4 regions of the Vibrio sp. KMM 9700 genome follow, and region 2 is predicted to be linked to each of the others. Evidence: predicted binding sites of a transcription regulator. Region 2 holds the regulator's gene; each other region holds the start of a gene.
The links. Region 2 encodes PurR, which represses purine synthesis genes. Its sites were predicted from a motif close to TNANGNAAACGTTTNCNTNA; they were not measured.
Positions count from the first base shown of each region.

Region 1: a site for PurR is predicted at 1,036-1,055, ahead of glyA (serine hydroxymethyltransferase). Genes of this name have one in related genera too.
Region 3: a site for PurR is predicted at 1,330-1,349, ahead of purL (phosphoribosylformylglycinamidine synthase). Genes of this name have one in related genera too.
Region 4: a site for PurR is predicted at 3,648-3,667, ahead of AC2VOY_RS09520 (NCS2 family permease). Genes of this name have one in related genera too.

Region 1 is NZ_CM178589.1:2,296,767-2,301,833, forward strand. Features, by position in the region: gene AC2VOY_RS10260 (ABC transporter ATP-binding protein) at 1-932, shown strand, start outside; gene glyA (serine hydroxymethyltransferase) at 1,121-2,371, shown strand; gene AC2VOY_RS10270 (DUF3379 family protein) at 2,448-3,305, opposite strand; gene AC2VOY_RS10275 (sigma-70 family RNA polymerase sigma factor) at 3,302-3,916, opposite strand; gene fadI (acetyl-CoA C-acyltransferase FadI) at 4,292-5,067, shown strand, end outside.
Region 2 is NZ_CM178589.1:36,584-41,650, forward strand. Features, by position in the region: gene AC2VOY_RS00150 (ABC transporter ATP-binding protein) at 241-1,011, shown strand; gene AC2VOY_RS00155 (ABC transporter substrate-binding protein) at 1,191-1,967, shown strand; gene AC2VOY_RS00160 (ABC transporter permease) at 2,112-2,846, shown strand; gene AC2VOY_RS00165 (ABC transporter permease) at 2,850-3,527, shown strand; gene purR (HTH-type transcriptional repressor PurR) at 3,648-4,658, opposite strand; gene elyC (envelope biogenesis factor ElyC) at 4,912-5,067, opposite strand, start outside.
Region 3 is NZ_CM178589.1:2,254,608-2,259,674, forward strand. Features, by position in the region: gene mltF (membrane-bound lytic murein transglycosylase MltF) at 1-1,107, opposite strand, end outside; gene purL (phosphoribosylformylglycinamidine synthase) at 1,393-5,067, shown strand, end outside.
Region 4 is NZ_CM178589.1:2,131,563-2,136,629, forward strand. Features, by position in the region: gene AC2VOY_RS09505 (NosD domain-containing protein) at 1-131, shown strand, start outside; gene dinB (DNA polymerase IV) at 269-1,327, shown strand; gene AC2VOY_RS09515 (aminoacyl-histidine dipeptidase) at 1,522-2,994, opposite strand; gene AC2VOY_RS09520 (NCS2 family permease) at 3,746-5,041, shown strand.

The DNA.
Region 1 (5,067 bases), 310 kb from region 2:
CCGTGCAGGCACTTGATGGGGTTGATTTTGAAATCAAAGCAGGACAAACCTTAGGCTTAGTTGGCGAGTCGGGCTGTGGCAAGAGCACGCTTGGCCGCGCCTTATTGCAGCTTTATCAGCCTACAGCAGGTGAGATTAAATTTGGCAAAGAATCTGTAATGGGGATAAAGGGCAAAAAGCTCAAACAGATGCGCCAGAATATGCAAATCATCTTGCAAGACCCAGCCGAGTCACTCAATCCAAGACATACGATAGAAATGATCTTGGAAGAGCCTTATATTATTCATGGGCTGGGGACAGATGTTGAGCGCAAAGTCTGGGTGCGAGATTTAATTCAAAAAGTTGGCTTGCCATTAAGCGCATTAAGCCGCTACCCACATGAGTTTTCTGGTGGGCAAAAGCAGCGCATCGGGATCGCGCGTGCGATAGCGCTTGAGCCAAAACTGATTGTTTGTGATGAGTCAGTTTCTGCGCTGGATGTGTCGGTTCAAGCGCAAATTATAAATTTATTGCTCGATTTACAAGCCGATATGGGGTTAACCTTACTTTTTATTAGCCATGATTTATCCGTGGTGCGTCATGTATCGGATCAGATCGCTGTGATGTATTTAGGGGAAATTGTTGAATATGGTGATGCGCAAACCATCTATCAAAGCCCGCGTCACCCATATACTCAAGCCTTGATCTCAGCTATTCCTATCTCGCATCCAAGCCAGCGCGGACAGAAGCAAAGAGTAAGTTTAAAAGGTGAGTTGCCATCACCCATTAACCCACCGCAAGGCTGCCGGTTTGCATCGCGTTGTCCAAAAGTGATGCCACATTGTCGTCATTTAAAGCCAGACATGCAGGCAGTTGGGCAAGATCAATGCGTGAGTTGTTTTTTATATGAAGTGGCGGCAATGCCAAAACATCAGATAAAAACCACAAAATAAATGTGAAATTGTAGTAAAGATTATTTTAAAAAAAGGGATGAAAAAAGCGAAATCATATATTGAGAAAGTGATTATTTTAGGTAGAATATGCCCATTATTTGCTTGACGTAAACGTTTGCGTTTTGCTTTTTGAATACTTTTTAGTGTTTACCATTTTATAACCTTAGTTGGATTTTCAGGAGAAGAAGATGCTAAAGCGTGACATGAATATTGCTGATTATGATGCAGAGCTTTTTGCTGCGATTGAAGAGGAAACTCGTCGCCAAGAAGAACATATTGAATTGATTGCATCAGAAAACTACACCAGCCCACGCGTGATGGAAGCGCAAGGCACGCAGCTAACAAACAAGTATGCAGAAGGTTATCCTGGTAAGCGTTACTACGGCGGTTGTGAATTTGTTGATAAAGCAGAAGCGCTAGCGATTGATCGCGCTTGTCAGCTTTTTGATTGTGAATATGCAAACGTTCAGCCTCACTCAGGCTCACAAGCAAACAGCGCAGTCTATATGGCGCTGCTAAACCCAGGTGATACAGTGCTAGGTATGAGCCTTGCGCACGGTGGTCACTTGACGCACGGTTCACCAGTAAACTTCTCTGGTAAGCACTACAATGTTATCCCTTACGGTATTGATGAAGCTGGCCAAATCAACTATGAAGAAATGGAGCAGCTCGCGCTTGAGCACAAACCAAAAATGATTATTGGTGGCTTCTCTGCATATTCTCAAGTAGTTGATTGGGCACGTATGCGTGAAATCGCTGATAAAGTTAATGCGTATCTTTTCGTTGATATGGCGCACGTTGCAGGCCTTATCGCTGCGGGTGTTTACCCAACGCCTGTGCCACACGCACACGTGGTAACCACAACAACGCACAAAACACTTGCTGGTCCTCGCGGCGGTTTGATCCTATCAAACGCAGGTGAAGACATGTATAAAAAGCTAAACTCTGCTGTATTCCCTGGTGGTCAAGGTGGCCCGCTTATGCATGTGATCGCAGCAAAAGCCGTTGCATTTAAAGAAGCAATGGAGCCAGAGTTTAAAGCTTACCAAGGCCGCGTGGTACAAAACGCAAAAGCTATGGTGAAAACTTTCATCGAGCGCGGTTACAAAATCGTTTCTGGTTCAACTGAAAACCACTTGTTCCTAGTTGATTTAATTGACAAAGATATCACAGGTAAAGATGCAGATGCTGCGCTTGGCCGTGCCAATATCACAGTCAATAAAAACAGTGTGCCAAACGATCCACGCAGCCCGTTTGTCACTTCTGGTATCCGTGTGGGTTCGCCTGCGATTACCCGTCGCGGTTTCACTGAAGCTGATGCGATTGAACTTGCAAACTGGATGTGTGATGTTTTAGATAACATCGAAGATGAAAGCGTGATTGAGGCAACTAAGCAAAAGGTTCTTGCAATTTGTAAGCGTCTACCTGTTTACGCTTAATCTAGCGTTTTTATAACAGACATAAAAATGCCACCTCAAGTTTGGGGTGGCATTTTTTTAGCACTCAAAATAGAGATTATATCGCTTGTGAGTGAGAGTTAGTCACAGTTTGCATATCTTCAGCAATTACTTGCGCCATATGCGCGAGATCATCATCGCCTTGAGTCATCAGCACAATATAACCGCCTTGTTCTAATGGATAGTTGATACCTTTAAAGCCTTGCGCTTCAAATTTATCTAGCATCATCTCTTCTTGCGCAATAAATACAGTGATATCAGCTGTTTGGCCTTGAATATGCATATGCAAAGCATGCTCGCCATTAATAAAACCGCAGTTATTCACATAGTTCACTGGATATGGAAACTCATCCGTTAAGGCCAAACCATAGGCTTCAAGCTTAGAGTTTATTTGCTCTGGCGTAAAATGCACAGCTTTAGTCGGCACAAGATGGCTTTCTTTTTGGATATGGTTGACGAGTTGCTCCACTTGCGCATTAGCAGGGGAGACCAAAATATTTCCCCAGTTAATTTGCCCAGCGGCAAGGCCGACAGAAAATATCACACTTGCAGCAAGGGCGAGCGCTGGCTTAGAGAAATTAATCTGCTTTACGTTCGATTCCTTGTTAGGCATAGCCGCATTTGATGGCTCTTTAGTACTAAAGATATCTAAATCTTGGATATCAACAGTACTTTGGGCTGTTTGGTCATCAAGGTCGGATTCTGTGAGCGGATGATCGAATGGAATTTGCTTGAGTCTTGCTTCGAGACCTTCAGGAATTTCAACATCAAATGCTTTGGCCAATTCAGCATCTGCTTGTTGTAATTCTTGTTGGAGCATAGCAAGTTTTTGATCTTGCTTGATCATTTCTAAAACTTCAGGTGTGTCAATGTAAGGATCGGCAAAAAGTGCTTCTTCAACCTGTTGCTGGTTCATTTGCTTTCTCCTTCAGAAATAGTCTGTGTCGATGCAGTCTTCTTACTTTCTGCATTTGCTTGATTTTGTGATGAATTCATATTATCCAACCTCTGTTTTAACTGGTTTCGGGCGCGGAACAAGCGGGTCATCACTGTGTTTTTATTTAAATTTAATATTTCAGCTATTTCCTCCCCACTTAAACCGCCGATCACCTGTAAAAAGAGTGGCTCGCTGTATTCGGCTTCAAGCTCTAAAATCTGCTCTTTTAGCCAAACACTTTGGTGGTGAGAATCATCTGAAGTTTTGCCAGCATCGACTTCATCATCTATGTTGACTAAATCAAATTGCTTACGCTGAAAACGACGTGCATTTTCACGACGTAAGATCATGATTAGCCAGGATTTTGCTGCATTAGGATCCTGCAAACTGTCCAAAGACTTCCATGCACGCAGGCAAGTTTCTTGAACTAAATCCTCAGTGACTTGTTTGTCTTTAGTCAGCCAGTATCCATAACGATAAAGATCTTTATAATATTTGGTGACGAGCAGATCGTAACGCTGCTGCCTTTCCGCACTAGATAAGACCTTATCTGAACTGGTTTTCTTTCCCGTTCCTTGAACTATTGACACATGAATTCTCCCAAACTTAAGTTTCAAAAATAAGTATCAGACTTACTTAAGTTTTTCTCATCAATATGAGTTTTAAAATGCGCACATAAGTTTTGCATTAAGTATCCCCTAGTTATACCTTGATGCTAAAAATGCTGTCAATTTATCCCTAGTTTTTTTGCCTAAAACTAATGTCTAGGTTTTATTTTACTCATTATTGTGCGCTTGATCTGAAAGCTAAATATCAGCTTTTTAAGTTAGCTTTAGAGTGATCTTTGCACTGAGTAGCAATTTTTGTAAAAGTTTAAACGTTACAACTTATTTACTGTTAGATTACCATTAGATAACAAGTGATCCGACCTTTATTCTCACGGCTTGACAAAAAAAGGGAGTTTTATGAAAAAACAAAAGATTCAAACCCCAAATGGTGATCGCATTGCGATCGTACAAGGGTTACGTACCCCATTTGCGCGTCAGGGAACAGTGTTTAAGGAAGTGCCTGCCGTTGATCTTGGCAAGATGGTCGTCAAAGAATTATTAAATCGCAGTCGACTTGATCCAAAATTGGTGGAGCAAGTTGTATTTGGGCAAGTGGTGCAAATGCCATCTGCGCCAAATATCGCCCGCGAAATTGTTTTAGGCACCGGAATGCCGGTTTCAACCGATGCGTATAGCGTGACGCGCGCATGTGCAACGAGCTTTCAATCAGTGGTTAATATTGCCGAGAGTATGATGGCAGGCAACATTGAAGTCGGGATTGCTGGTGGCGCTGACTCTTCATCTGTGCTGCCGATTGGCGTGACGAAAAAGCTCGCGCAAAGCTTACTTGAATTAAGTAAAGCCAAAACCTTGTCTCAAAAACTAAGTATTTTTAAACGTTTATCTTTCAAAGATCTCGTCCCACAAGCGCCTGGCGTGTCAGAGTATTCCACGGGCTTATCTATGGGGCAAACAGCTGAGCAAATGGCAAAAAGTCACGGCATTTCAAGATCGCAGCAAGATGAATTTGCCCATCGATCGCATACACTTGCAGCCAAAGCTTGGCAAGATGGCCTGCTCGATGATGAAGTGATGACTGCCTATCCTGAGCCGTATCGCGAACATATTTCACAAGATAATAATATTCGTTTTGACTCCACGCTTGAAGGCTATGCCAAGCTAAAGCCTGCTTT
Region 2 (5,067 bases):
TCTTATTATTTAAGAGAGTATAGAAAGCTATATAGATGTTGCAAGCGAACAGTGTAAGGCAGAATCGGTATATCAGTCTATGCTTAGATAAGATCAAGCTGCGGCACGGATGTCGCGTTTGATCGTATTAAAAGGAATAAAAAGTTAAAAAACGCAAAATAAGTATTGAATTAAGTTTTATTTCTTATATTATGCATAATTATTCACTAAAAACGATTGCGTCATACAGGGAGTTCGTTTATGCCACAGTCCCCAGCATTAGAAATTAATGACTTACATAAAACATTCGGTGAGAATCAAGTCTTAAAAGGGATCTCACTTTCTGCAAATAAAGGGGATGTGATTTCTATCATTGGCTCTTCTGGTTCAGGAAAAAGTACCTTTCTACGTTGTATCAACTTGCTTGAAACCCCAACATCAGGCGATATCATTGTTGATGGTGAGCTGATTGAAATGAAACAAGACAAGAAGCTTGGCGCATTACCTGCCAATCCAAAGCAAGTGCAACGCATTCGTTCTCGTCTTGCGATGGTTTTCCAAAGTTTTAACTTGTGGTCGCATCTAACTGTTTTAGAAAATGTGATTGAAGCGCCAATTCATGTTTTAGGCGTACCACGCGCACAAGCAATTGAAAATGCAGAGTTGCTTTTGAAAAAAGTTGGCCTTTATGAACGTAAGAATCATTATCCTGGGCACTTGTCTGGTGGCCAGCAACAACGCGCTGCGATTGCGCGTGCGCTAGCGGTTGATCCTGAAGTGATGCTTTTTGATGAGCCAACCTCTGCGCTTGACCCTGAGCTTGTGGGTGAAGTGCTTGGCGTTATGCGTGATTTGGCAGAAGAAGGGCGCACCATGCTTGTAGTGACCCATGAAATGGCATTTGCGCGTGATGTATCAAGTAAAGTGATGTTTTTACACCAAGGTTTAGTGGAAGAGCAAGGCGCGCCAGAAGAGCTATTTAATAACCCGAAATCTGAGCGTTTAAAACAATTTATCTCGTCCGTTTATTAATTCATATTTATGCATAAATAATCTGTGATATAAGATGAGTAATTATAAGTAAATAAATGGCTTACGGATAATCACTTGCTATTTAGGTGTTATTTTATTACAACATTAAATACTCAACATAAAGATTGAGTGAAATTTATAAAAAAGAACAACACAACAATTACCTTAAGGAGTTCACAATGAAAAAATGGATTTTAGCTGCAGCCGTAGCATCAACGCTGGTTTCGGGCATGAGCATGGCAAAAGAGTGGAAAACGATTCGCTTTGGTGTGGAAGGCGCTTACCCTCCGTTTAGCAAAACAGAAACTGATGGCAGTGTAACAGGCTTTGATGTGGATATTGCAAACGCGCTGTGTAAGCAAATGGAAGCAGAATGTAAGATTGTTCCACAAGATTGGGATGGCATGATCCCATCACTGCTTGCGCGTAAATTTGACGGTATCATCGCTGCGATGTCGATTACCGAAGAGCGTAAAACTAAAGTTGATTTCACAAACAAATATGCTTTGGTACCAAACAAGTATATCGCGAAAAAAGATGCCAATCTTGACTTCACAGAAGAAGGTATGAAAGGCATGAAAATCGGTGTGCAACGTGCAACTACGCATGATAAATACCTAACAGACACTTATGGCGACAATGTTGAAGTAGTACGTTACGGCACATTCGATGAAGCATATCTTGATCTTGCAAACGGTCGTATCCAAGCTGTCCTTGGTGATGCATCAGCACTACAAAGTGGTGTATTAGATAAAGAAGGCGGCGAAGGTTACGAGTTTGTTGGTCCATCACTGACAGATCCTAAATGGTTTGGTGAAGGTTTCGGTATTGCAACGCGTAAGCAAGATAAAGACTTAACAGAGCAGTTAAATAAAGCAATCGAAGCGATCCGTGCTGACGGTACTTATGATGAGATTGCGAAAAAATACTTTAGCTATGATGTTTATGGTGACTAAACCTTGCTGACCATCAAGTTTTAATATTTGGTGAGCAAAGCAAACTGCCGCAGTGTTTTTTACTTCTGTGGCAGGATAAAGGATCTAGATCTTAGGATTTAGATCCTTACATACTCATGTAATATAATAAAAATTATTTTAAATATGTTAGATTTTCTACAAGGCTATGAAGCCTCGATTTTAAAAGGCGCTTGGGTCACAGTTGAAGTGGCGTTAGTTTCGCTTGTGCTTGCCGTTTTGTTTGGCCTATTGGGCGCGGTGGCAAAAATGTCTTCCAATCGCTGTTTGCGAATGGTTGCCACAACCTATACGACAATTATTCGTGGTATCCCCGATCTTGTGCTGATGATGCTGATCTTCTTTGGCGGTCAAGTCATGCTCAACAATAGCTTATACAGTTTAAATGAAACCTTTAATGCTTGGTTTTCTACCCCAGATAATTATGTTCAATACCTTCCAGATTATATAGACGTTAGCCCTTATGCGGCTGGTGTGTTAACCCTTGGCTTTATTTTCGGTGCTTATATGGCCGAAACCTTTCGTGGTGCGATGCTTGCGGTTGATCGCGGCGAACTTGAAGCGGCTACTGCTTATGGCATGTCCCCTTGGCAACGCTTTCACCGTGTGATGTTTCCACAAATGGTACGTCACGCACTGCCTGGCTTTGGTAATAACTGGCTGGTGCTACTTAAAACCACAGCTTTAGTTTCAATTATTGGCCTTGAAGACATGGTTCGAACTGGCGCACTCGCAGCAGGTTCTACCAAGATGCCGTTTACTTTTTATATGACGGTGGCGGTGATTTTCTTATTTTTCACCAGTATATCAACTGCGCTTTTGAAAGTCCTTGAGCGTAAATATGCGATCGCAGGAAGGTAGGTGATGGATTTTTCAGTAATTATTGATAGCTTACCGCTTTATGTGAGTGGCATGTGGACCACGCTTTGGCTGGTGGCCGTTTCCCTCGTGATTGGTTTAGTCCTTGCGGTTCCGACGGCGCTGGCGCGTGACAGTCGCTTTATGCCGGTTCGTTTGGTCAGTTGGAGTTATAGTTATTTCTTTCGTGGCACGCCACTTTTGATTCAGCTTTACCTTATTTATTATGGGATGGATCAGTTTGTTGCGGTGAAGGGCACTTTATGGGAAAACGCTTGGTTCTGCGCTATTGTTGCATTCTCGCTTAATACAGGGGCTTATACCTCAGAAATTATTCGCGGCGCGATTGCTGGCCTGCCAAGTGGTGAAGTGGAAGCTGCAAAAGCTTATGGGATGACGCCATTTAAGACGTATACGCGTATTATTTTGCCAAGTGCATTGCGTCGCGCACTGCCTGCATACAGTAATGAAGTTATATTTATGCTGCACGGCTCAGCGATTGCAGGGATTGTCACCATTTTAGACTTAACCGGTGTGGCACGTTTGGTTAACTCGCGTTATTACGCACCGTTTGAGGCTTACTTAACGGCTGGCTTATTCTATATGATCTTAAGTATGAGCTTGATTTGGCTATTTAAGCGCGCTGAAACGAAACTGCTCGCACATATGCGTCCCGTGGCTTAAGTTTAACTCAATACTATATATTTAGAAGGCGTCCTTGAGGCGTCTTTTTTGTTTATATGTTCCAATAAAAAAAGGTACAGCGAATCACTGTACCTTCTTCTTTATCAAGTAAACTTGTTTTTACTTAGCGTTTAAATCTTTCACCGATGCACGCTCAACCAACTCAGGTTGCATTTCAAACGTGCGTGGCTCGTGATCTTTATCTTTAATACGCGCCAGCAAAATCTCAAGCGCAGTTTTACCCGCGCGACGTTTTGGTTGGTGAATCGTTGTCAGCGGTGGCGAGAAATAAGGCGTTAAATCGATATTGTCATAGCCAATCACAGAAATATCTTCTGGTATGCGGATGCCGGCTTGCTGTAAACGACTCATCAGGCCCATTGCCATAATGTCGTTAAAACAGAAAATCGCAGTAGGTCGCTCCTTCATTGCAATGATTTTTTCAGCAGCAATCACAGCCGTATCACATTCAAAGTTACCTTCTAAAATCCAATCTTGGTTAAATTCTAGATTTGCTTCTTCATGCGCACGCTTAAAGCCACGAATACGCTCAATACATGCCACTTTATCAAAGTGACCACTCAGGCATGCAATCTTAGTATGACCCTTTTCAATCAGATACTTAGTTGCTAGATAGCCGCCTTCTTCTGAATTATCAATGATCTTATCCGCTTTTGAGTTCTCAGGGCCCCAGTCCATAATTACTTTTGGAATATCTGGGTGGGCATCAAGCATCTTGCAAAGATCTTCTGTTAAATCTGAGCACATCACAAGCAAACCATCGACACGTTTGCCTGCAAGCATACGGATATAGTCACGTTGCTTTTCAAAAATGCCGCCAGTATTACACAAAATCAAAGTGTAACCTTGACGATAGCAATAGCTCTCAACGCCATCGATCACTTCCGCAAAAAAAGGGTTATTGGATTGGGTCACTAACATGCCAATCGTGCTTGTCGTATTACATTTTAAGCTACGCGCCACAGCGCTCGGTGCATAATTTAATTCTTCAACAGCATCCATCACTTTTTTCTGTGTGGTTTCTGCGACGAAACGAGTTTTGTTAATCACGTGAGAAACGGTTGTGGTGGACACACCAGCAATGCGCGCGACATCTTTAATTGTTGCCATAAATAATCCTCATACCAATACATCTAGGCTAGATGTGGGATCAGTATGTTTAAAGTATAAGAAATTATGAAAGCACAGCCGCACTTGTTTAAGACAATGAGTAGTAAAAGTTACTTATCAGAAAAGAAAATACCGCCCAAGATTAGAGCGGTATGGCTAGCTTTCAATTAAGAAGCGTATATTAATGGGAAAAAGTCGATAAAACAATTATTTTCTGTGACTTTTATCACAATGCAAACGATTTCGTGGTGATTTATTGTGCCACTTCCTCTGAAGTGTTTGAATCAGGAGCGATTTGTTCTGTCACCTGATTTTGCTCGGTTGGCGTATCCATGACTGCCTCTTGTGATTCATCCGCCATCGGAGTTGCTTGCATGCTTTCTGTGTTATCGAGCGAGACATCACCACG
Region 3 (5,067 bases), 350 kb from region 2:
AACAATCTTATCTAAATATTCCACGCCGCCACGAATCGACTCTCTTGGGTTAAGTCTGTCTTTTACATTCACGCTTTGCGCAGTCGGTAGGGTCAGCATCATCATCCCACGCACGCCAGTTGGGGAGGTTGCATATGGGTTCCAATGTGATTCTTGATAAGACAGGGCGGCAATTAAGCGCCAATCAAAATCTTTTGAGTACTTTTGGAAAAGCTTTTGATATTTAGGCAATTTCGACTCAAGTGAGCGAATAAATGCGCGGGTGTCGACATAATCAAAGCTTTGAATATGGCCAAAATATTTTTCTTCAAGCTTGGCAAGCTCACCTGATTGGCTTAAATCGCCAAAAAACTCAATCATTAAGGCATATAAGCTTTCATCTTGTTCTTGGCGAATAAACCAAGACACGCTTTGATCTTCAGATAATTCTAAGGCTTTGTTTAAATTTGGATGCAAGCGCTGAGCCAGTGCAAGGTCAACAGAGTCAACCAAGGTAAAATCTAAGCTGCCTTCTTCAACTTGTTGTAAAAGGGTAGAGGCATCGCCATTTTTCGTCAGCTCCCAAGTGAGATCTGGGTTGTCTTGCTTGATTTGATTTAAGGTTTGAATAAAGTGTTCTGATTCGACGATTTTAAAACTTTTATTTTTATCTTTGATTTCAGTTACCAGCTGCTTTAAATTTCGTGGGCGATAATTGCCTTTTTTATATACTAGCTGCTGGCTGACATAATAATACGCAGGGCCGGCGCGAAAATCTTTCAAGCGCTCATCGGTATGGGTAAGCCCTGCAGCAATTAAATCTACTTCATTACGCTCAAGCGCAGGAAATAACCCCGTGACTTGATAAGAGGGCTTGATTTCAAGTTTCACCCCAAGTTCATCCGCAAAACGTTTGGCGAGTTCATAATCTAAGCCTGTCGGGCCATTTGGGCCAATAAAGTAAGAGAGTTGGTTGTTGATCGTCCCCACACGCAAGACGCCACGCTCTTTGATTTGTGCTAACTCACTTTTTGTGTCGGATTCAATTTGACAAGCAGTTAAAAAAACACTGGCGCAAAGAATACACAAAGCATGAAGAATAGATTTTAAATGAATAGTTTTGAGCATAAAAGTTTCAAAATAAAAGTGTGGATGTGAAGGCGTATTTGTTTGTTTTCTAGCCAAAGCTGAATGCGAAATACCCAAATGAATGTGTCGTTATTGAATCGTAAGCTCCTTTATACCAAATCCCTCTATAACTAGGAACATAGGTTTCGTTAATTTTTTGCGCAAACGGTTGCTTTTTGGGTTACGTCACAACAAAAAATCATTTATAATGCCGCCAAATTTAAAGGTAAACGTTTGCGCTTGCCTTGTTTGATCTTCACTCACTAGCTATAGAGACGAAAGCACATGAGAATTTTCCGTGGTTCCCCAGCTTTATCTGATTTTCGTATTGAGAAATTATTCGCATCATGTCAAGCACTCGACTTACCTGTCACGCAAATCTATGCGCAATATATTCACTTCGCAGATTTAAGCGCACTATTAACTGACAATCAACAAGAAGTTCTCGAAAAACTCTTAACTTATGGGCCGAAAATTGCTCTGCATGAGCCAAAAGGGCAGCTGTTTTTAACCACGCCTCGTCCGGGAACTATCTCGCCTTGGTCGTCTAAATCAACAGATATTGCGCATAACTGCGGCCTTGAAAATGTGACTCGTCTAGAACGTGGCATTGCTTATTATATTGAATCAAGCCAAGCGCTTACCCCAGCGCAGCAAATTCAGCTGAAAGGTTTAATTCATGATCGCATGGTTGAAGTTGTGTTTGATGACTTTGATAATGCTAATGCCTTGTTTGCACATGCCGAACCTGCGCCAGTAAAAGATGTTGATTTACTAAATGGTGGTCATGAAGCACTTGAAAAAGCAAACATCGAGCTTGGCCTTGCACTTGCGGATGATGAAATCGATTATCTTTACGATAGCTTTTGTAACAAGTTAAAGCGCAACCCAACGGATATTGAGCTGATGATGTTTGCTCAAGCGAACTCTGAGCACTGCCGCCATAAAATCTTTAATGCCGATTGGACCATTGATGGCGTGAAGCAAGAAAAATCACTCTTTAAGATGATTAAAAACACCTTTGAAACCACGCCAGATCACGTTTTATCTGCTTATAAAGATAATGCTGCAGTGATGGAAGGTTCAAATGTTGGACGTTTCTTCCCAGATCCAAGCTCTCGTCAATATCAATATCACCAAGAACCAACACATATCTTAATGAAGGTTGAAACCCACAACCACCCCACTGCGATTTCACCTTGGCCGGGCGCATCAACAGGCTCAGGCGGTGAAATTCGTGATGAAGGCGCAACCGGTATTGGCGGCAAACCTAAAGCGGGTTTAGTTGGCTTTAGTGTTTCAAACTTAAAAATTCCAAACTTTGTCCAACCTTGGGAAGAAGACTTTGGCAAGCCAGATCGCATCGTGACTGCGCTGGATATTATGCTTGAAGGCCCACTTGGCGGCGCAGCGTTTAACAATGAATTTGGTCGCCCAAATCTATTGGGTTATTTCCGTACGTACGAAGAAAAAGTGAACTCGCACAACGGCGAAGAAATTCGTGGTTATCACAAGCCAATCATGATTGCCGGTGGTATGGGTAATATTCGTGATCAGCATGTGCAGAAAAAAGAAATTCCAGTTGGCGCAAAACTGATTGTGCTTGGCGGCCCGGCAATGAACATTGGTCTTGGCGGCGGCGCTGCGTCATCTATGGCTTCTGGTCAGTCTGCTGAAGATCTTGATTTTGCTTCGGTTCAACGTGAAAACCCAGAAATGGAGCGTCGTTGCCAAGAAGTGATTGACCGCTGCTGGCAGCTTGGTGATGACAACCCAATCGCCTTTATCCACGATGTGGGCGCGGGCGGCATTTCCAACGCACTACCTGAGCTTGTCGATGATGGCGAGCGTGGCGGTATTTTCCAGCTGCGTGACGTGCCAAATGATGAGCCTGGCATGAGCCCACTTGAAATCTGGTGTAACGAATCGCAAGAGCGTTATGTAATGGCGGTTGCGCCTGAGCATATGGCTGAATTTGAAGCGATTTGTAAGCGTGAGCGCGCGCCATTTGCTGTGGTTGGTGTGGCAACTGAAAAACGTGATTTGATTCTTGAAGATAGTCACTTTGAGAATACGCCAATTGATATGCCAATGGATGTATTGCTTGGTAAAACGCCAAAAATGCACCGTGATGCCAAAACGCTAAAAGCAAATAATCCAGCGATTGATACGAGCAAGATTGATCTCAATGACGCGGTTGAACGTGTTCTACGTTTGCCGGCGGTTGCGGAAAAAACTTTCCTTATTACGATTGGCGATCGCTCAGTAACTGGCTTGGTTGCACGCGATCAAATGGTTGGCCCTTGGCAAGTGCCGGTTGCAAACTGCGCGGTGACGGCTGCAAGTTTTGATACCTATCACGGCGAAGCTATGTCTATGGGTGAGCGCACGCCAACTGCCTTGCTTGACTTTGGCGCATCGGCGCGTTTAGCTGTCGGTGAGGCGTTAACCAACATTGCTGCAACAGATATTGGCTCACTTAAACAGATTAAACTTTCTGCAAACTGGATGTCTCCAGCAGGTCACCCAGGTGAAGATGCTGGGCTTTATGAAGCAGTGAAAGCTGTGGGTGAAGAGTTATGTCCGGCGCTTGGTTTGACCATTCCAGTGGGCAAAGACTCTATGTCTATGAAGACTAAATGGGAGCAAGATGGAGAGAATCGTGAAGTCACATCACCTCTGTCACTTGTGATCACAGCCTTTGCACGCGTTGAAGATGTTCGCAAAACGGTCACGCCACAGCTTAAAACCGATAAAGGTGAAACTAGCCTTGTATACATTGATTTAGGCCAAGGTCAAAACCGTTTAGGCGCAACGGCATTAGCGCAAGTTTATAAAGAGCTAGGTGACAAACCTGCTGATGTTGACAATGCGCAAGTGCTAAAAGGTTTCTTTGAAGCGATTCAACATCTGACAAATAAATCTAAACTCCTTGCATACCATGATAAAGGTGATGGCGGCTTATTTATCACCCTTGCTGAAATGGCATTTGCCGGTCACTGTGGTGTAGATGTTAGCATTGATGGCTTAGGTGAAGATCACATCGCAGCACTCTTTAACGAAGAGCTTGGCGCTGTGGTTCAAGTACGTCACGATGATTTAGACCAAGTGCTAGCAGTGCTAGATAGCCATGGCTTGCAAGCGTGTCGTCACGTATTAGGCAGCGTGCATAACACGGACAGCATTGTGATTAAGCAAAATGATGCCGTGATCTTTGAGCGTAGCCGCACGGATTTACGCGTGGTGTGGGCTGAGATGACGCATCAAATGCAGCGCATGCGTGATAACTCGAAATGCGCAGATGAAGAGCATGCAGCAAAATCTAACAATCAAGATCCTGGCCTAAGTGCTAAATTAACCTTTGATGTGAAAGAAGATGTGGCTGCGCCATTTATTGCGAAAGGCGCAAAACCTAAAATGGCTATCTTGCGTGAGCAAGGCGTAAACTCACACGTTGAAATGGCAGCAGCATTTGATCGCGCAGGCTTTGAAGCGGTTGACGTTCATATGAGTGACATCATTACCGGTCAAACTGCATTAGCTGAGTTTGAAGCATTGGTTGCATGTGGCGGTTTCTCTTACGGTGATGTGCTTGGCGCAGGTGAAGGTTGGGCGAAATCTATTTTGTTCAATGCGAATGCACGTGAAGAGTTTAGTAACTTCTTTAAACGTGAAAACACCTTATCATTGGGGGTGTGTAACGGCTGTCAGATGTTATCAAACCTAAAAGAGCTGATCCCAGGCGCAGATCACTGGCCACGTTTTGTGACCAACGAATCTGAGCGTTTTGAAGCGCGCTTTAGCCTTGTGGAAGTGCAAGAGTCCAACTCTGCATTCTTTAATGGCATGGCCGGTTCAAGAATGCCGATTGCGGTTTCTCATGGTGAAGGTCGTGTCGAAGTACGTGATGCTGCGCACCTTGCGCAAATTGAAGCATCAAATACAGTGACGCTGCGTTAT
Region 4 (5,067 bases), 480 kb from region 2:
CGCTAGATGTTATAAATGTTTTGGTTGATGCAAAGTCAACACATAATACGATTTTGGACTCTGGCACGCAGGCGCAAGTTAGTTTAGATTCAAGTGTTAATGCATTTCGCCCGACTCCAAGTATAGGTTAATTGGTACTCCTTCATTTGACCTTTAAAAGCCGAGTCCCCCAATGCTCGGCTTTTATTGTTGAAAATATCAGGATATAACTGGCTTAAATTTTAAGAACGGCTTAAAATAACTGTACCCATAAACAGTATTTAAGCTTATGTCTATTCAAAAAATCATTCACATAGATATGGATTGTTTTTACGCAGCGGTAGAAATGCGTGACTTTCCTGAGCTTAGAAATGTTGCGCTTGCTGTTGGCGGCGCGGCAGATAAACGTGGCGTTTTAAGTACGTGTAATTATGCTGCGCGTAAATTTGGCATCCACTCAGCCATGCCTACAGCGCAAGCGTTAAAACTTTGCCCCAACCTTGTGCTCGTCCCCGGGCGCATGTCTGTATATAAAGAAATCTCCAAGCAAATTCGTGAAATATTCTCCCGCTATACCGATATTATTGAACCCTTATCTTTAGATGAAGCCTATTTAGACGTCACGGACAGCCCACATTTATATGGCAGCGCGACTTATATTGCCGATGCAATCAGACGTGATATATACCAAGAGTTAAACTTAACCGCCTCGGCAGGGGTCGCGCCGATTAAGTTTTTAGCCAAAATAGCCTCAGATATGAATAAGCCTAATGGTTTAACCGTGATCCCACCAGAGCGAGTGCAAGAAGAGATAGATAAACTTAAATTAGAAAAAATCCCCGGCGTGGGAAAAGTTAGTATCGAAAAGCTTAATCAAGCTGGCTTTTATACCTGTTTGGATATAAAAAATGCTAACTACAGGCAGCTGTTAGCTGATTTTGGGCGTTTAGGTGAGTCTTTGTGGCAGCGTAGTCACGGCATAGATAAACGTAAAGTTGAGCCAGTACGAGAGCGAAAATCTGTTGGGGTGGAGCGCACCTTTGAGGTGAATATCAAAACCTTTGAAGAATGTTGGCAGATCATTGACACCAAGCTTTTCCCGGAACTCAAGACACGTTTGCAAAAAGCAACGGCTGATGAAGCGATAATTAAGCAAGGGATCAAAATGAAGTTTGCCGATTTTTCTCAAACCACGATTGAGCATACGGCTAGCTCTCTAAGCTTAAAAGGGTTTTATCCATTGCTTGAAGAAGTAATGCAAAGGCAAAAAGGGCGTGAGATTCGTTTACTTGGATTGAGTGTGATGTTAAAGCCAGAGGTGTTAAAGCAGCAGCTGAGCCTTATCTAAAAAAGGGCAGTGATTCATTTATCACCGCCCTTATGTGGAGTAAATCCAAAATATTTAATTATGTATACTCTTCATACTTGAAGCTGCAACTGCGTTAACTTCGCTCTATCGCCCTAGTCACATATTCTTATATGCTCCTAGAGTCTCATCGCTTGTTGCCTTGCTGCAACTCCAATTATTTTGAGTATAAAATATTAAGCTTTTTCAGGAATATTCTCTAAAATAGCAATCATCTGCTCCCAGAATAAACCAACACTCTTAATCTCAACTTTTTCATCAGGAGAGTGTGGGAACTTGATGGTTGGGCCAAAAGAAATCATATCCATGTTTGGATAAGGTTCTTTAAATAGACCACACTCAAGACCTGCGTGGATCACCATAATGTTTGGTTTGTTTCCATAAATACCTTCATATACATCACGGAACACATGCATGATGGCAGAATCTGGATCTGGCTTCCAACCAGGGTAAGTGCCATTTAGCTCAAATTCTGCGCCAGCAAGGGCGGCAAGTGATGCGAGAGTTTGCTCAACTTGTTCACGACCAGAGTCAATCAGTGAGCGGATCAAACAAAGCACAGTGATTTGGTCACCTTCGGTTGTGATCACACCAACGTTTAATGAGGTTTCAACCACACCTTCAAAGTTATCATCCATACGGATCACGCCATTTGGACATGCATTTAATGCATTGATAAAACGAGTTTGGTCAGCTTTTGTGAACACAGGGCTTAGCTCTGCATCAGTAATGCTTGATGTAATGCCTGTCTCGATTTTTGCCAGCTCAGTTTGCACAAGGGCTGTAAATTCTTGATATGCACTTTCAAGAGCATCAAGCTTGTCGGCGGCAATCGCAATCACAACACTGGCTTCACGTGGAATCGCGTTACGAAGGCTACCGCCTTGGAATTCAACTAGCTCAAAACCTAAAGCGTCTTGCTGAGTTGCTAAAAAGCGTGCAAGGAATTTGTTCGCATTGCCGCGACCAGTATGGATATCACAACCAGAGTGACCGCCTTTAAAGCCTGCAACACTTAGTCTTTTTGCAACAAAGCCAGTTTGCGCTGCTTGACGTTCAAGGTTGAAGATCATTGAAGCATTCACGCCACCCGCGCAGCCCATGTAAATCTCACCTTCTTGCTCAGAATCGGTATTTAAAAGGATTTCACCTTCAAGATAACCTTCTTCAAGTGCAAAGGCGCCGGTCATGCCAGCTTCTTCATCAATCGTTAATAGTACTTCAAGCGGGCCGTGTTTGATCTCAGTTGATGCCAAGACAGCCAGACATGCCGCCATACCCATACCATTATCTGCGCCTAACGTTGTCCCTTTAGCTGTAACCCATTCGCCATCAACATAAGGAAGGATAGGATCCTTAGTAAAGTCATGGTTTGAATCACTGTTTGCTTGTGGCACCATATCAATGTGGGCTTGCAGCACAACTGGCTTTTTATTTTCCATGCCAGCTGTCGCAGGTTTTTTGATAAACACATTGCCAGCAGGATCTTGTTTAACTTCTAGATTTTGCGATTTAGCCCAATCCATAATATAGCCAGCAAGTGCGGCTTCATGTTTCGATGGATGTGGAATCGAGCAGATTTTAGCGAAAAATTGCCATACCGGCGTTGGGGAAAGTTCTGCAATAGAAGAGATTTGAGCGTCAGACACGTTAGCTCCTTAGTTAGTGACCAAATTGGTTTGTTTATGAAAACAAATATCTATGTACCCCAAAGCCTAAAATAGGAGAGGAGTAGCTTTAAGCTCATCATATACCTAAGCTTAATGGAAGTCACACAAGTTAGGGTGAACGCAAATCTTTCGATTGAATTTTGAACATTATTATTTCATGGTGTGAATTAAAATTACGATAATTGTGTAATTAACTTATAAATATCACTTAATTTGATCTTTTTTGAACATTTTTAATTAAAAAGGTTGTAATTTTACCACGAATTAGCTATATTGAATTCACTTTGATAGGGAACCTAATGCACTAGCTAGGTTTTTTTGAGTGAAATAGATATTTAGCTGAAATGTTTCCGTTTCTAGTATGAACAACCCCCAATTTGTTCTTTTTGCTAGTAAATATCTTTGCTTTACCCCAAATTAGAGATTCAACTTCGATAGAACTTGTTTATTTCAACCACCTACTTACCTGGGTGGTTTTTTTTGCCTCAATATTGTCATTTTCTTTCATTTCTCATTATTTTTGTGACAGATATAGCTCTTTTTTTTCAACTAAGCTTAAAAAATGTGACTAAACTTATAAATTAATTTGCTTTATTTGGTCTTTTTTGGAAAAATACACTCCTTTTTAACGGTTGCGCAAACGTTTAGTTGAGCTTCGAATACTCAACACACAGGCTGAGCGTACTAGGCGTTAAATCCCCTTTTTTACTACACTTTTAGGAATAAGAAGATGTTGGAGAAGCTCTTTAAGCTATCTGAAAATAACACTGATGTGAAAACAGAGGTGTTGGCCGGAGTCACCACTTTCTTGACCATGGCTTACATTATCTTTGTGAACCCATCAATTTTGTCTCAAGCGGGCATGGATCATGGTGCGGTGTTCGTCGCAACTTGTATCGCTGCTGCGATTGGCTGCTTTATTATGGGCTTATATGCCAACTACCCAATTGCGCAAGCGCCGGGTATGGGGCTAAATGCATTCTTCACTTATAGTGTTGTGTTGGGAATGGGGCACTCATGGCAAGTCGCACTGGCTGCGGTTTTTTGCTCTGGTATCTTGTTCATTATCCTAAGCTTATTTAAAATTCGTGAGCTCATCATTAATGCGATTCCTATGTCATTACGCCTTGGGATCTCTGCTGGTATCGGTCTTTTCCTTGCGTTTATCGCTTTGCAAAATGCAGGCATAGTGACAGATAACCCTGCAACATTAGTTGGCGTGGGTGACATGCGTACCGTGACCGCAGCGCTTGGCGCACTTGGCTTTATTTTAACGATTGTTTTAGTTAATCGTGGCCTAAAAGCAGCCGTGATGATTGCTATTCTTGCAGTGACAGCCATTGGTATTTTAATTGGTGATGTGCAATACACAGGCGTGATGTCTATGCCACCAAGCATTGCGCCAACCTTTATGCAACTAGACTTCTCTGCAATTTTCGATGTAGGTCTGATTTCGGTTGTGTTTGCATTCTTATTTGTTGATTTGTTTGATACAGCCGGCACGCTTGTTGGCGTTGCAACCAAAGCAAATCTGGTTAAAGAAGATGGTAAAATTCCTCGCTTAAATAAAGCGCTTCTTGCAGACTCAACAGCAACTTCAATCGGCGCACTATTAGGTACATCAAACACCACATCTTTTGTTGAAAGTACAGCTGGTGTTGCGGTAGGTGGTCGTACAGGTTTAACTGCTGTGGTTGTTGGGATTTTATTCCTATTAGCCTTATTCTTTGCACCGCTTGCAGGCATGGTTCCAGCTTATGCAACCGCAGGTGCACTGTTTTATGTCGCTATCTTAATGATGTCAGGTCTTGTGAATATTGACTGGCATGACTTAACTGAAGCTGCGCCTGTAGCTGTGGTTTGCTTGATGATGCCTTTGACTTATTCAATCGCAGAAGGCATTTCAATGGGCTTTATCTGCTACGCTGCGATTAAGCTTTTATCAGGCCGTTATAAAGAAGTACATTATGGGATCTGGATCCTAGCAGCTATCTTCCTTGCGAAGTTTATCTTCACAGGCGGCTAATTTTACTTCTACTGATAGTGCCTTTT